Regions from separate parts of the Exiguobacterium sp. s189 genome, predicted to be linked through region 2. Evidence: a T-box and tRNA genes for the amino acid it is inferred to sense, from the RefSeq annotation. Region 2 holds a T-box; the other holds one or more tRNA genes.
The links. The T-box of region 2 lies ahead of ileS (isoleucine--tRNA ligase). A T-box ahead of a tRNA ligase gene usually reads a tRNA of that ligase, here a tRNA-Ile.
Positions count from the first base shown of each region.

Region 1: it has a tRNA-Ile gene. The T-box ahead of ileS (isoleucine--tRNA ligase) is inferred to sense a tRNA for this amino acid. The anticodon was not compared.

Region 1 covers NZ_JACSKM010000007.1:9,289-16,541, reverse strand. Annotated here, with positions in the region: gene KNO99_RS09795 (peptidoglycan D,D-transpeptidase FtsI family protein) at 1-88, opposite strand, end outside; gene KNO99_RS09790 (superoxide dismutase) at 245-853, opposite strand; gene KNO99_RS09785 (alpha-amylase) at 938-2,410, opposite strand; tRNA gene KNO99_RS09780 (tRNA-Ile) at 2,524-2,597, opposite strand; tRNA gene KNO99_RS09775 (tRNA-Met) at 2,605-2,678, opposite strand; gene KNO99_RS09770 (Na/Pi cotransporter family protein) at 2,786-4,429, opposite strand; gene KNO99_RS09765 (hypothetical protein) at 4,610-5,068, shown strand; gene KNO99_RS09760 (methyl-accepting chemotaxis protein) at 5,086-6,786, opposite strand; gene ispG (flavodoxin-dependent (E)-4-hydroxy-3-methylbut-2-enyl-diphosphate synthase) at 7,000-7,253, shown strand, end outside.
Region 2 covers NZ_JACSKM010000002.1:326,746-333,998, reverse strand. Annotated here, with positions in the region: gene ftsA (cell division protein FtsA) at 1-141, shown strand, start outside; gene ftsZ (cell division protein FtsZ) at 188-1,330, shown strand; gene pgeF (peptidoglycan editing factor PgeF) at 1,384-2,145, shown strand; gene KNO99_RS04480 (YggS family pyridoxal phosphate-dependent enzyme) at 2,142-2,795, shown strand; gene KNO99_RS04475 (cell division protein SepF) at 2,819-3,289, shown strand; gene KNO99_RS04470 (YggT family protein) at 3,294-3,563, shown strand; gene KNO99_RS04465 (YlmH family RNA-binding protein) at 3,567-4,337, shown strand; gene KNO99_RS04460 (DivIVA domain-containing protein) at 4,357-4,905, shown strand; T-box leader at 4,909-5,128, shown strand; gene ileS (isoleucine--tRNA ligase) at 5,182-7,253, shown strand, end outside.

The DNA of each region.
Region 1 (7,253 bases), on a different contig from region 2:
GAACGAAGACGATGAAAAATAACAAATTCAAACGTAACGGTAAGTGGTTTCGCCGTTTCTTCGGCACTTTCACACGATTTTTTGCCAAGTCCGTTATCTCCTTCCAAAATCGATTCCTTCTATAGTATAGCGTACACGGTCATCTACTATTTTGTCCGTTTTTCACTATATCATAATTTGTTTACAAATTAATGAAAGACACAAAAAAACCCGAGACTCTATGAAGAATCTCGGGACAAACGACTTATTTTGCGTCAGCGTACAATTTCGCAACATAATCCCAGTCGATGACGTGGAAGAATGCATTGATATAGTCAGGACGACGGTTTTGGTAGTTCAAGTAGTAAGCGTGCTCCCAAACGTCAAGTCCGAGGATTGGCGTAACGCCTTCCATGATCGGTGAATCTTGGTTTGGTGTAGACGTCACTTCGAGTTTGCCGTTCTTCACGACGAGCCATGCCCATCCTGAACCGAAACGAGTAGTTGCAGCTTTTGTGAACTCGTCTTTGAATGCATCAAAGCTACCGAACGACTCGTCGATTGCAGCAGCGAGATCGCCTGAAGGTGTCCCGTTCTCGTTTTTCTTCAAGAGTTTCCAGAAGAACGAGTGGTTCCAGTGGCCGCCACCATTGTTACGGACAGCAGTTTGAATGTCAGCAGGAAGCGAATCGATTTTTTGAAGCAAGTCTTCGAGTGAAGAGTACTCCACGTCTTTTCCTTCGAGTGCATTGTTTACGTTTGTGACGTAAGTGTTGTGGTGTTTCGTGTGGTGGATTTCCATCGTGCGTGCGTCAATGTGTGGTTCGAGTGCATCATATGCGTAATCAAGTTGTGGTAATTCAAATTTAGCCATTACTAAAATCCCCCTTAAAAGTGTTTTGAACAACGTTCGTTATAAATGTAACAGATTTGTGACGGTCGACTCAATTGTAATGCTTCACTCTACATCTTCTTCTGGTAACGCCCAGACTGAAATAGATCCCGCCGCCACTTTAAATACCCCAAATCCTTCATCATCAATCTCAATTTTATCTTCTCGTGTATTCGTCAAGTCGACCCATGTTTCGCCAGCTCGCTCTTCCCCGACGAACATTCGCTTTTCAGCCTCGTCCGAAGTGGAGATGAGAACGGCACATCCTGAACGTTCGATCTCCTCCACACCTTTGCGTACCCAACCGATGACGTTTGCATCATCAAAGTAATCATCCTGTTCCCCATAAGCCTTTTCCCGACGAGCATAAAGAAGTGTGTCAATGGCGAGTTTCATCCCATCAGTCGGGCGGGGACCGTCGATGCCGTAGTAATCCCCGTAGAAAACACATGGATAGCCATCTTTACGAAGCAAGACGAGACCGTATGCGATTTGTTTGAACCAATCTTTTACCCACGACTCAAGCGCCTCTTCCGGTTGCGAATCGTGATTGTCTACAAATGTCACTGAATGGAGCGGGTGTGACTGGACGAGCGTATCATCAAAAATGGTGCGCATATCGAATGCGGCCCCTTCCTCTGACGCCTGATGTAATTTATAGTGGAGCGGAACATCGAATAAATCGACGTGGTAATCGATGTTATCGAGGAATTCACGGCATGCGTCAAGATCTGACTTCCAGAACTCTCCGACGAAATAAAATTCATCTCCCTTTTCTTCACGCATCGTCTGACTGAATTCTTTTACGAAGTCATAGTTGATATGTTTGATTGCATCCAATCGGAATCCGTCACATTTCGTTTCCTCAATGAACCATTTACCCCAGCTCAATACTTCTTCCCGAACTTCAGGATGATGATAATCGATGTTTGCGAACATCAAATAGTCATAGACACCGAATTCGTCATCGACATTGTCGTTCCATCTTTTATTCTCTCCAACTATAAAGAAAATGCCAGAACGGTCTGTCGCTGCATCATAATCCGTCCCGTTAAAATGTGTGAAGTCCCATTTAAATGTAGAATACTTCCCATCACGAGCTTCATAATCAAACTTTGTCCATCCTTCGATTTCAAAAGGCTCGTCAGACAGCACTTTCGTGCGATCATTCTGATCCACTTCGAGCACTTCGAACTTCTCGGTCGCATCTGCTCCTGCTTTATGGTTCATGACGACATCCATATAAATTTGCATCCCGAGTTCTTGCTGACAATAGGTTGTCGCTTCAAGAAGCTCTTTTTTCGTTCCGTATTTCGTGGCAATCGACCCTTTTTGATCGAATTCTCCTAAATCATATAAATCATAAATCCCGTAACCCGTATCCTCGCCACTTTGACCTTTTGTAACAGGAGGTAACCAAAGCGCCGTGATCCCAGCTTTATTTAAATCTTCCGCTCTCTCTTTTAACCGCTTCCAATGTTTTTGATCCGCTTCGACATGCCATTCAAAAAACTGCATCATGGTGTGATTTCGTTCCATTTTGTCCGCCTCATTTCATATTTTTCAAAAAACAAAATGCTAACGACTATTTACCCACGAATTTTAGATTGAAAACAAAAAAACAACTTTCACAAAATGAAAGTTGTTTCAAATGGACCCTGTAGGACTTGAACCTACGACCGGACGGTTATGAGCCGTCTGCTCTAACCAGCTGAGCTAAGGGTCCTTATAAGTAGCGGCGGAGGGAGTCGAACCCACGACCTCACGGGTATGAACCGTACGCTCTAGCCAGCTGAGCTACACCGCCATGTTGTTATACAGTAATAATATACTGAATATGCTCCATACTGTCAAGGGAAATTCCTTTCCATTAAAAAGAAAAACACTCCAACATGTAGTTGGAGTGCCTCATCTTTATACCGTCACTTCGTTCGCATCTTCGAGCGTGATTTCTGTGATGTTCATGGCATGGTCACCGATGCGCTCAAGGTTTGAGAGCATGTCGACGAAGAACATACCTGCTTGTCCATCACAAGCACCCGTGTTCAAACGAACAACGTGGTTTTTACGGAATTGACGCTCGAGCATATCGAGTTTCGCTTCCATTTCGATGACTTTACGTGCTTCGACCATGTCACCGCTCGCTAACGTCTGAAGTGATTTCTCTAACGTTTCGCGTGTGAGGTCATACATTTCAGTCAATTCTTTTTGAGCCTCTGTCGAAAGTGTCACTTTCGTAGCAGTCTTATAGTCAATCAACTCAATGATGTTTTCAACGTGGTCACCGATACGTTCGATGTCGTTGATCGCATGCATGAGCGTCTTGTGTTCTTGTGATTCTTGCTCTGTCAAATCAACCGCAGCCAATTTCACAAGGTAATCTGTGATTTTCGCATTCAACGAGTTTAACGCTTCTTCGATATGCGCAGACTTTTCAGAGTGTTTCTTATCCCCTGTTGTCAAATAGTTGCGCGCTTCATCGAGACCAAGTTTTGCAAAATCACCCATGCGGATGACTTCGTATTTCGCTTGCTCCACTGCAATCGAAGGAGACTGTTGAATGAAGATTGGATCCAAATGCTGTGCTTTCGTATCAACAATCGAGTCCTCACCAGGAACCAACTTCGTCACGAGCCAAGCAATCGAACCGATGAACCAGAACTGAACGAATGTGTTGACGACGTTAAACGTTCCGTGTGCGAATGCAATTTGCATCTTGTCTTCAATTGCCAAGAAGTCTGTAATCCAATAAATATAGTTTGTGAACGGAACTAACAAGACCATGAAGATCGTCGTTCCGATTAAGTTAAAGATAACGTGTGCTGCAGCTGCGCGGCGTGCGGCAACCGATGCACCGATTGATGCCAAAATAGCTGTGATCGTCGTACCGATATTGTCACCAAACAATACTGGAAGAGCGGCACCCAAGTCGATTGAACCACCTGCATAGAGCTCTTGTAAAATTCCGATTGTTGCAGATGATGACTGGACGATGACTGTAAATACAGTACCGACGATGACACCGAGGAACGGATTGTCACTCATTGATTGCGTCAAGTCGATGAAATATTCACTTGAGCGGAGCGGACGCATGCCGTCTCCCATCAACTCTAGACCATAGAACAATGCACCAAGTCCAAAGATGACTTGTCCAAGATGTTGGAAACGTTCTTTCTTAAAGAAGAAGAGTAAGACTGCACCGATTGCAATCATCGGCAGTGAATACTCACCGACATCGAATCCGATGATAAATGCCGTCACCGTTGTACCGATGTTTGCCCCCATGATGACCCCGATCGCTTGACGGAGTGTCATGAAGCCGGCGCTAACAAGTCCGACCGTAATAACGGTTGTACCTGAAGAAGATTGAATCAATACAGTAACGATAATCCCGGCGAGTACACCAAGGAATGGATTCGTTGTATACTTATCTAGGATGTCGCGCAGGCGATTCCCTGCAGACTTTTGGAGTCCGTCTCCCATCGATTTGATCCCGAAGAGGAAGATCCCTAGACCTCCAAAAAACATGAATAACATTTCTTGCAAATTGTATTCCACGATTTTTGTACTCCTTTTAATTAAGAATTGGTTGGATTTGCTTGGTTTTTAATGCCCTACTCATTATGCCTTCATCGGCATCTTCATGTAAACACGTTTTATGTAAAAGTTTTATTAAAACACTGTACTATTTTTAATGATTTTATGGATGTTGTAATATAACAGATTGGAGTTTTTAGCATGTTGTCCACCATTTTTACGTTTATTCGAACGAGCGTAGTGCCGTCAAAACGAGCCCTCCGTCTCCGCCTCGCTCCGCTTCACGCCTATATGGGAGCCACTTTTGTGTTGACGTTACTCATTACCGTCTTGGACTTTATTGTGATTCGTCCTGACTTTTTCATTCCGATGTGGCTCTTCTTACACGGATTCGCCATCTTCTTTTTCTATTTAATCTGGGTCGCTTTCATGGCTTTATATGTTCAATTATTTACAAGAGTCTATTCCAAAAACATGTGGGCTTACCGCCAAGCTTGGCCATACGCAGTGTCGATGACACTTGTACCAACAATTTTATTAGTGATTTTGTATCACATGAACTCTTCATTGATTTCGATTGGCTTTGTGATTGGACTTGGATATATCACCTATCCTTTAACAAAAGTACCTCAAAAAAAACAACGACGAGCGTCTTCGTGAACGCTCGTCGTTGTTTTTTATTTTGGTGAAAGATCCTCAAGCGTTCGATTTAACGCTTCGCTTTGGTCTTCTAAATCTGCGCCCGCAGATCGTAAGGCAGATTGAACGTGTGACCACCGATCGACTCCCTCGCTCAGCTCTCCCAATTTTTGTTCAAGTAACGAACTGATTTCTCGTAGTTGCTCATTTGATTCGATTAATTGTAAAAGCTGTCTACCTGTGTGTGAGGTATGATCCGTAATGGTTTGAAACTCACCTACCTGCACTTTGATTTCGTGATCGATCGTTCCGATTCCGCTCTCTACTCGTGAAACGGCATCTTTTAATCCATGCACTTGATTGATAAAGTCATTGACTTCCCCTAACAAATCCTTTCGCTCCTCGTTCAGCGCTTCGATTGCATGTACCGCGAGAAGTGTCGCTTCATTTGTCATTTTCGCTAAGTTCCCCACCTCACTGGCAACAACAGCAAATCCTTTCCCATGCTCGCCCGCTCTTGCTGCTTCGATTGATGCGTTTAGCGATAACATCTTTGTGGCTGCCGAAACCGAGAGGATACTCTTCAGCGCTTCATCCGCTTTTGACGAGTTGGCTTCGCTTTCGATTAATTTTTTCTGAATATTCCCCATTTGGTGTTCAACATACTCACTTGCGTTTTTGACAGAAGAAAACGTTTCAAGTTCATCATGTAAAATGGACTTCAAGCGATTCCCTCGCTCATCGACACTGTCCATTTGACGTCCGAGCATTTCGATTTGTTCGGTCACTTCCTTCATTTTTGATGTAGTGTCGCTCGTTACCATCTGATACGAATCACTCGTATGTTCTACAGTGGTTGCGACTTCTTGGAACTGTTCCACTTGATGATGACTATTCATCAATTCCCGTTTAAAGACAGGAAGACTTTGATGGAACGCATTTGCCGTCTTCCCCATCATTTCCATAGATTGATTCCATAAGCGAATGAACGTATTGAACTCCGTTTCGAGAATATGAATCTCCTTTGATTTTGCTCCGAGTGACACATCATCGAATCGGCGCGATTCTACGGCATAACGCAATGAATTGGCAAGTATACTCAACGGTCTGACTTCGCGCTGAATCAATCGTGTAAATAGGATTGCCATCCCGATCATCGAAATCAATAAGATATAAATGATCAATCGTCGTAGCTCATTCATCGGACCAAGTGTCGATTCTTTCGTTACAACGAGAACATAATCCGCTTTCAACTCAGGAATGGAGATAGATGCCATTAAGTATCGCTCCGTTTCTGTCACTTCCGGTTTCGTCTTCGATGCGACTTTCTCCAGGGTTTCTGTTCTCTCCATCCCTTTTGGTCCACTCAATTGCTCAATAGACTGTCCACGCACTAAAAATTGTGCGGCTTCGAATTCATCCCCCGATAAAATAGAAGCTTGTTGCATATAAGTGGATTTTAATGAACGGTTCAGTTGCTTCTCGTTTGCAACGTATGCACTGTAGGATGTCTTTACTGCTTCTCGCATGACCTTGACTTCTCGTACGAGACGTTGCTCGATTTCTGCGGACAATAGTTGTTCAGACTTTAACGCGAACCAACCAAACGTCATGATAAAGACTAGTAAAATAATCGGCATGAGCGTCCATTGGAGGCGGTGTGCCATTTTATAATGCCGATTCGGTCGATTGTTTCGTCTCGCTTTCTTCATTTGATTCCGTTTGAAGCCCCATTTCATATGTTGCCACCTCTTTTTCTATTCTCGCCTTTATATCGGTCTTGAGACGGTGGAAAATTATAAAGTAGATGTTAAGATAACGTTAGAGTTTGTAAAGAGCACACATCCGTTACGCATCCTAGATGCTTTTTCACATTCTTTTCGTTATGATAATGAAGAAACCTTATTTTCTTAAATCGATTGGAATCTTTCCAAAAGAAGGAGATTACGTATATGTCAGAAATTTTGCATCGTTCATTAACTCGTCCGATTCGTGTCGGTAATTTGATTATCGGAGGATCGAACGAAGTCGTCATTCAATCTATGACTACAACAAAAACTCACGACGTCGAGGCAACTGTCGCCGAGATTAAGCGTCTAGAAGAAGCTGGGTGTCAGGTTGTTCGCGTGGCATGTCCAGACGAACGTGCAGCTGACGCACTCGCTGAAATCAAGAGCCGCATTAACATCCCGCTCGTTGTCGATAT
Region 2 (7,253 bases):
GAAAAACCGGAAGTTCGCTACGAAACGCTTCACAATAAGCAGGAACCGACCGATACTCATGTTGGAGAGAACGAATACGAGACCGATCAAGAGTCGAAAAAAGGTTTTAGTCGTTTGATGGAAAAATTATTTGGCGTTTAAGCTGACGTTGTAATACAACTTGGAAAATAAGTAGGGGGATACCTGAATGATGTACTTTGATGAGGCGATTGACGCCGTAGCAAAAATTAAAGTAATTGGAGTCGGAGGCGGCGGTTCAAACGCCGTTAACCGTATGATTGAACATGGGGTACAAGGAGTTGAGTTCATCGCTGTCAACACGGATGCTCAAGCCTTGAATATGTCGAAAGCCGATGTGAAGCTTCAACTTGGTGCCAAATTGACACGTGGTCTCGGTGCTGGTGCGAATCCTGATATCGGTAAAAAAGCGGCAGAAGAAAGCCGCGAACAATTGATTGAAGCACTCGACGGAGCGGATATGGTCTTCGTCACAGCTGGTATGGGCGGCGGAACAGGAACTGGTGCTGCACCGGTCATCGCTGAGATTTCAAAAGAAATCGGCGCGCTCACAGTCGGTGTCGTCACAAAACCATTCATGTTTGAAGGCCGGAAGCGCATGCAACACGCGCAACATGGGATTCAAGCGTTTAAAGAAAAAGTAGATACACTCATCGTCATTCCAAACGATAAGCTTCTTGAAATCGTGGAACGCAATACACCGATGATCGAAGCGTTCCGTGAAGCGGATAACGTCCTTCGTCAAGGTGTACAAGGGATTACAGACTTGATTGCCATCCCTGGTCTCATCAACCTTGACTTCGCTGACGTGAAGACAATCATGACGGAAAAAGGATCTGCACTTATGGGTGTAGGTGTTGCTACAGGTGAAAACCGTGCCGTTGAAGCAGCGAAGAAAGCAATCTCTTCACCACTTCTCGAATCTTCAATCGAAGGAGCGAAAGGTGTCTTGATGAACATTACAGGTGGGCTCAGCCTTAGCTTGTATGAAGTGACAGAAGCAGCTCAAATCGTTCAAAGTGCCGCAGATGAAGAAGTGAACTTGATCTTCGGTTCGGTCATCAACGAAAACTTGAACGATGAAATCATCGTCACCGTGATTGCAACTGAATTTGCTGAGGAAACGCAAGGGGCAAACCCATTCCTTCAGCAGCCGAAAAAACAGCCAGAGGTTGAGAACAAGGAACCCCAACCAAAAGCAAATGAAGCGGCTCAACAAGACGAAGGGAACTTCCATCGCCCAGTGTATGGAGGAGACGTCCCAGACGAGACGATCAACATCCCTGCGTTCGTGAGACAACGCCGTAACTAAACAACAAGGGGTGCCGTGACTCGGCATCCCTTTTTCTAAAAAAGGAGAAACCGATGCAACTGTTACATACATGGGAAACCGAAACGAATCGCTATCATGCTTACGTGACGACACGGACGAACGGACACAATGCCGGAAACGTCGGTCTTCATGTCGGCGATGATATTGAGGGAGTCATTCAAAATCGTCAATGGTTCTTTCAACAGGCGAATCTTTCGCTAGGAGACTCCGTTTGGGCCGACCAAGTGCACGGGATAACGGTCCAAAGCGTGGATTCAGCGGACAAGGGCAAAGGTGCATTTCGATATGACGAGGCGATTTCGCAAACAGACGGACTGATCACAAAAGAAGAAGCTTTGCCGCTCGCTCTCGTTTTTGCAGATTGCGTACCTCTCTTTTTCTGTGCGAAAGACCATGGAGTCATCGGTGTCGCTCATGCGGGTTGGAAAGGGACCGTCGGCAATATCGTCACGTCCATGATCCAAGCGTTTGAAGATCAAGGCATCGATGCGACAGAAGTGGAGATGCTCGTCGGTCCAGCGATTGCTGGGAATGAATATGAGGTCGATCGTCGAGTGCTAGATGCGGTTCAATCCGTTTCGCCGACTGCCTATCAAGAAGCCGTTCGACAGGAGTCGGGCGACCACGCCTTGTTGTCACTCCAAGCCGTCAATGAAGTGTTGGCAAACGAACATGACACGTCCGTCATGCAATCGAATTTATCGACTGGCGCAAATACTCCGTTTTTCTCGTATCGAGACGGAGAAACGAAACGTCGGTTTGCGGCAGTCATCGTCAAGGAGCGTAAATTGTGAGTATTTCAGATAACGTAAAACAAGTTCAATCCATCATGGCAGCTCACGTTCAAAATGTGGAGCCTACTTTGATTGCCGTCACGAAGTCGGTAGGCGTAGATGTGGCCAATACTCTCTACGCAGAAGGAATTCGTGACTTCGGTGAAAATCGTCCAGATTCCTTACTTGAGAAAGTAAACGGCATGCCAGAAGACGCAAAGTTTCACTTCATCGGCACGTTACAGACACGTAAGGTGAGACAAATCATCGATCACGTGGCAGCTATTCACTCATTGGACCGTTTATCACTCGCTGCAGAAATCGATAAACGAGCGAGCGAGACGATTGATTGTTTCGTTCAAGTGAATACGTCAGGAGAAGATTCAAAACATGGTCTTGAAATAGAGGAAGTTATGCCTTTCATCGAGAACTGTAAACAGTATCCTCATATTCGAATCATCGGGTTGATGACGATGGCACCGTTCACGGAAGAAGAGTCAGTCCTTCGTGAGACGTTCGGCCGTTTACGTCGATTACGTGATGAAGTGACCGCAAAAGGGTTTGAACACGCCCCTTGCACGGAGCTGTCGATGGGGATGTCAAACGATTATCCAATCGCGATTGAAGAAGGCGCATCGTTTGTTCGTATTGGTACCGTACTTGTGCAATAATATATCTTAAGGAGGAATCCGTTATGTCAATCAAAAACAAAATGAAAGATTTCTTTGGACTCGAGGAAGATCCGAACAGCACATACGAAGAAGAAGAGTTTGCCGTCGCAAACACATCAGCAACTTCTTCAACTGAAACTGCGGTCGTGAGACAAGAAGATCGCCCAAAATCAGCAAATAATCTCGTGGCATTGAATACGAAGAAGAAAGAACGCTCGAAAGTCGTATTGGCTGAACCACGTGTATTTGCTGAAGCGCAAGATATTAGCGATCAATTGAAAGAAAACCGTGCTGTCATCGTCAATCTTCAACGCATGTCAAAAGAGCAATCACGTCAAGTCGTCAACTTCCTTTCCGGTGTCGTGTATGCGCTAGAAGGATCGATGACTTCGATTGGACATAACACGATTCTGTGTACTCCGAACAATGTCGAATTGACTGGTTCAATCTCAAACTTGATTTCGGAGGATGAACTTCACAGTAAAGGGTGGTAACTGAATGGAAAACGTAATCCCTGCCTTAGGCAATACGTTGAGAGACTTACTTGGTATTTATAGTTGGATTCTCATCGGCTATATCTTATTATCATGGTTCCCGAACGCGCGCGAATCGAAGTTCGGACAAATTTTATCGTTTTTATGTGAACCGTTTTTAGCACCGTTTCGACGGATTATTCCACCAATTGGTGGCATGCTCGATATCTCTCCAATCGTCGCATTGTTCGTGCTTCGGATGGCACAAGCCGGTATCACTGCCATTTTCGGGTGATGTATGAGCGTTTATGACCACTACAGACCAAGTGAACGGGCGTTCGTCGAACAAGTGTTGGACTGGGTACAACAAGTCGAGAACAGCTATGTATTGAAGTTGACGGACTTTTTAGATCCTCGTGAACAACAAATCGTCAAACAGCTTGTCGGTAAGCAGCTCGTCATTCACGACGATGGCGGGTTTGAAGGAGCTGAACGACGTCGGCTGATTTTGGCGCCAGAGTATTATGAGCTGAATACAGATGATTTTGAAATTGAGATTCGCCGTATCGAATATCCGACAAAATTTGTTGACCTGACACATCGACAAGTGACTGGAACTTTACTGAACGCTGGATTAAAGCGTCAAAAGTTTGGGGACGTCGTCCTGGAAGAGGAAATCGTCCAGTTTGCTACGACCCGCGAAGCCGTCGGGTTCATCGAAATGAACTTGGAGCGTGTCGGAAAAGCGAAGGTTCGCATCTCCTCTGTTGCGAAGGATGACATACTCGTCGTTCCGAAAACAGAGTGGGTCGAAGGGTTCGGCATCGTGTCCTCGTTACGATTTGATACGATTGTGAGCGAGGTACTCAACATATCTCGTCAGAAAGCTCAGGCGCTTGTGAAACACGGTGACTGCAAAGTGAATCATAAAGTCATTGAAGATCCGAGCTTCATGCTTGAACCAGATGATCTTTTATCCGTCCGTGGATACGGTCGTATTAAGATGATGGAGATCCTTGGTTCGACTAAACGTGAAAAGATTAAAATCCAGTATGGGACCATACGTTAAATTTTAGGAGGAAAGTCGAATGGCGTTGACACCGATTGATATTCATAATAAAGAATTCTCTTCCCGTTTTCGTGGGTACGACATCGATGAGGTCAATGAATTTTTAGATCAAATCATTAAAGAGTTTGAACTATTGATTCGTGAGAATCGACGGTATGAAGAACTTGTCAACGATATGCAAGCTCGCATTGACTACTTCTCCTCGATGGAAGATACATTGAACAAGTCGATCATCGTCGCGCAGGAAGCAGCGGAAGAAGTGAAGAACAACGCGCAAAAAGAAGCGAGCCTCATCTTGAAACAAGCGGAACGTGAAGCGTACGCTCGTGAAGAAGAAGCGGCCCGTAAAGAGCAACTTGCAGAACGTGAAGTCGTTCAAATGCTCAAAAAAGTCGAGTTGTATCGAACACGTTTCCGTGTCCTCGTTGACGCCCAAATGGAGCTCTTAAACAGCACAGAGTGGGAGACGATTGTCGGGGAGCCGCCTGTGCAGACGGTTCTTGACGATAGATCAGAACTTGCGTATAATGACCACGAAGTCACACAGAATGAAGAACAACATGGATAAATGATCAACACGTTGAGTAGGACGCGTCGATCGAGTCATACCTACGAAGCGACTTAGGGACGGTGAGAGCCTAAGAGAAAGACTCGAATCGGTATCCCCTATGAGTTGTCACGCTGAACCAGAGTAAGCGTGACCGCCTGACCTCGTTATCGGTTACCGAGAGCGGTCTCATGAGAGTGAGACTAGTAGGGTGGTACCGCGAGTCAACCAACTCGTCCCTATCAGGGATGGGTTGGTTTTTTTTGTTTTCTAAAAAATGTTGATGGAGGAGTTTCGATGAACTACAAAGACACGCTATTAATGCCAAACACAGAATTCGCAATGCGTGGGAATTTACCAAAACGCGAACCGGCGATGCAAACAGAATGGGAAGACATGGACCTTTACAACAAGGTGCAAGAAAAAAATGCAGGGAAACCACAATATATCTTACATGATGGTCCTCCATATGCGAACGGCGACATCCACATGGGACATGCGATGAACAAAGTACTAAAAGACATCATCGTCCGTTTCAAAGGGATGAACGGATACCAGTCTCCAATGATTCCAGGTTGGGATACGCACGGTCTTCCAATCGAGAACGCCCTTCAAAAAGCTGGCGTCAACCGTAAAGAAATGACGGTCGCTGAATTCCGCGAAAAGTGTGCAGAATATGCGATGGAACAAGTGAACTCACAACGTGAACAGTTCAAACGTCTCGGTCTTCTTGCAGACTTTGAAAATCCATATATCACGCTCCTTCCGGAATATGAGGCGGCACAAATCCGCTTGTTCGGGACGATGGCTGAAAAAGGATACATCTACAAAGGGAAGAAACCAGTCTACTGGTCGCCGTCTTCGGAGTCTGCACTCGCAGAAGCTGAAATCGAATATTACGATAAAAAATCACCAGCCATCTACGTGGCATTCCGCGTCGTAGACGGAAAAGACACATTGACGTCTGACGATCATTTCGTCATCTGGACGACGACGCCTTGGACAATCCCGGCGAACCTCGGGATCGCAGTGAGTGATGAATTGACGTACACGCGTATCGAACACGAAGGAAAAGGCTATATCGTCGCAGAGACGCTCGTTGAAGAAGTGACGACTGCGCTCGGCTGGACTGATTACACTGTGAGCGGTTCATGGAACGGTCGCGACTTTGAATATATGACGGCTCAACATCCGTTGTATGACCGCACGTCACTCGTCATGCTCGGCGACCACGTCACAGCGGATGCGACTGGACTCGTCCATACAGCACCAGGGCACGGGGAAGATGACTATCGTGTCGGACAGGCTTACGGCTTGGATGTCCTTTGCCCGGTCGATGACCGTGGTTACATGACGGCAGAAGCGCCTGGTTTCGAAGGGTTGTTCTATGAAGATGCGAACAAACAAATCGGGATGAAACTTGAAGAGAATGGCTACTTGCTCAACTTGAAGTTCATCAAACACTCGTACCCGCATGACTGGCGTACGAAAAAACCGGTCATCTTCCGTGCGACACCGCAATGGTTCGCTTCCATCAAAGATTTCCGTGAAGACATGCTCCGTGAAATCGAAGAAGTGAACTGGGTTCCGGAATGGGGAATGACACGTCTTTACAACATGGTCCGTGACCGTGGGGACTGGGTCATCAGTCGTCAACGTGCATGGGGCGTGCCGATCCCAATCTTCTATGCAGAGGATGGAACGGAAATCATCACGAACGAGACGATCGACCACGTCGCAAACTTATTCCGTGAGCACGGCTCGAACGTCTGGTATGAGCGTGAAGCAAAAGACCTTCTTCCTAAAGGATTCACGCATCCGAACAGCCCGAACGGCGAATTCCGTAAAGAACTCGACATCATGGACGTCTGGTTCGATTCAGGTTCTTCACACGCTGGTGTATTAGAGGAACGTGAAAACCTACGTCGCCCGGCTGACCTTTATCTTGAAGGATCTGACCAATACCGCGGTTGGTTCAACTCGTCACTCTCAACAGCTGTTGCGACGACGGGCAAAGCGCCATACCGAAACGTCTTGAGCCACGGTTTCGTTCTTGACGGGGATGGACGTAAGATGTCGAAATCACTCGGTAACACGATTGCGCCAAACGACCTCGTGAAGCAATATGGTGCTGAAATCGTTCGTCTTTGGGTCGCGTCGGTCGACTATCAGTCTGATGTTCGCGCTTCACACGACAACTTTAAACAAGTGTCAGAAGTATACCGTAAGATGCGTAACACGATTCGTTTCCTTCTTGGAAACTTGAACGGATTTAATCCGTCGATGCGTGTCGCATTCAACGACATGCCAGAGGCAGATCGCTTCATGGCAACGAAACTGAAACAACTCCAAGCAAAAGTGGTCAAAGC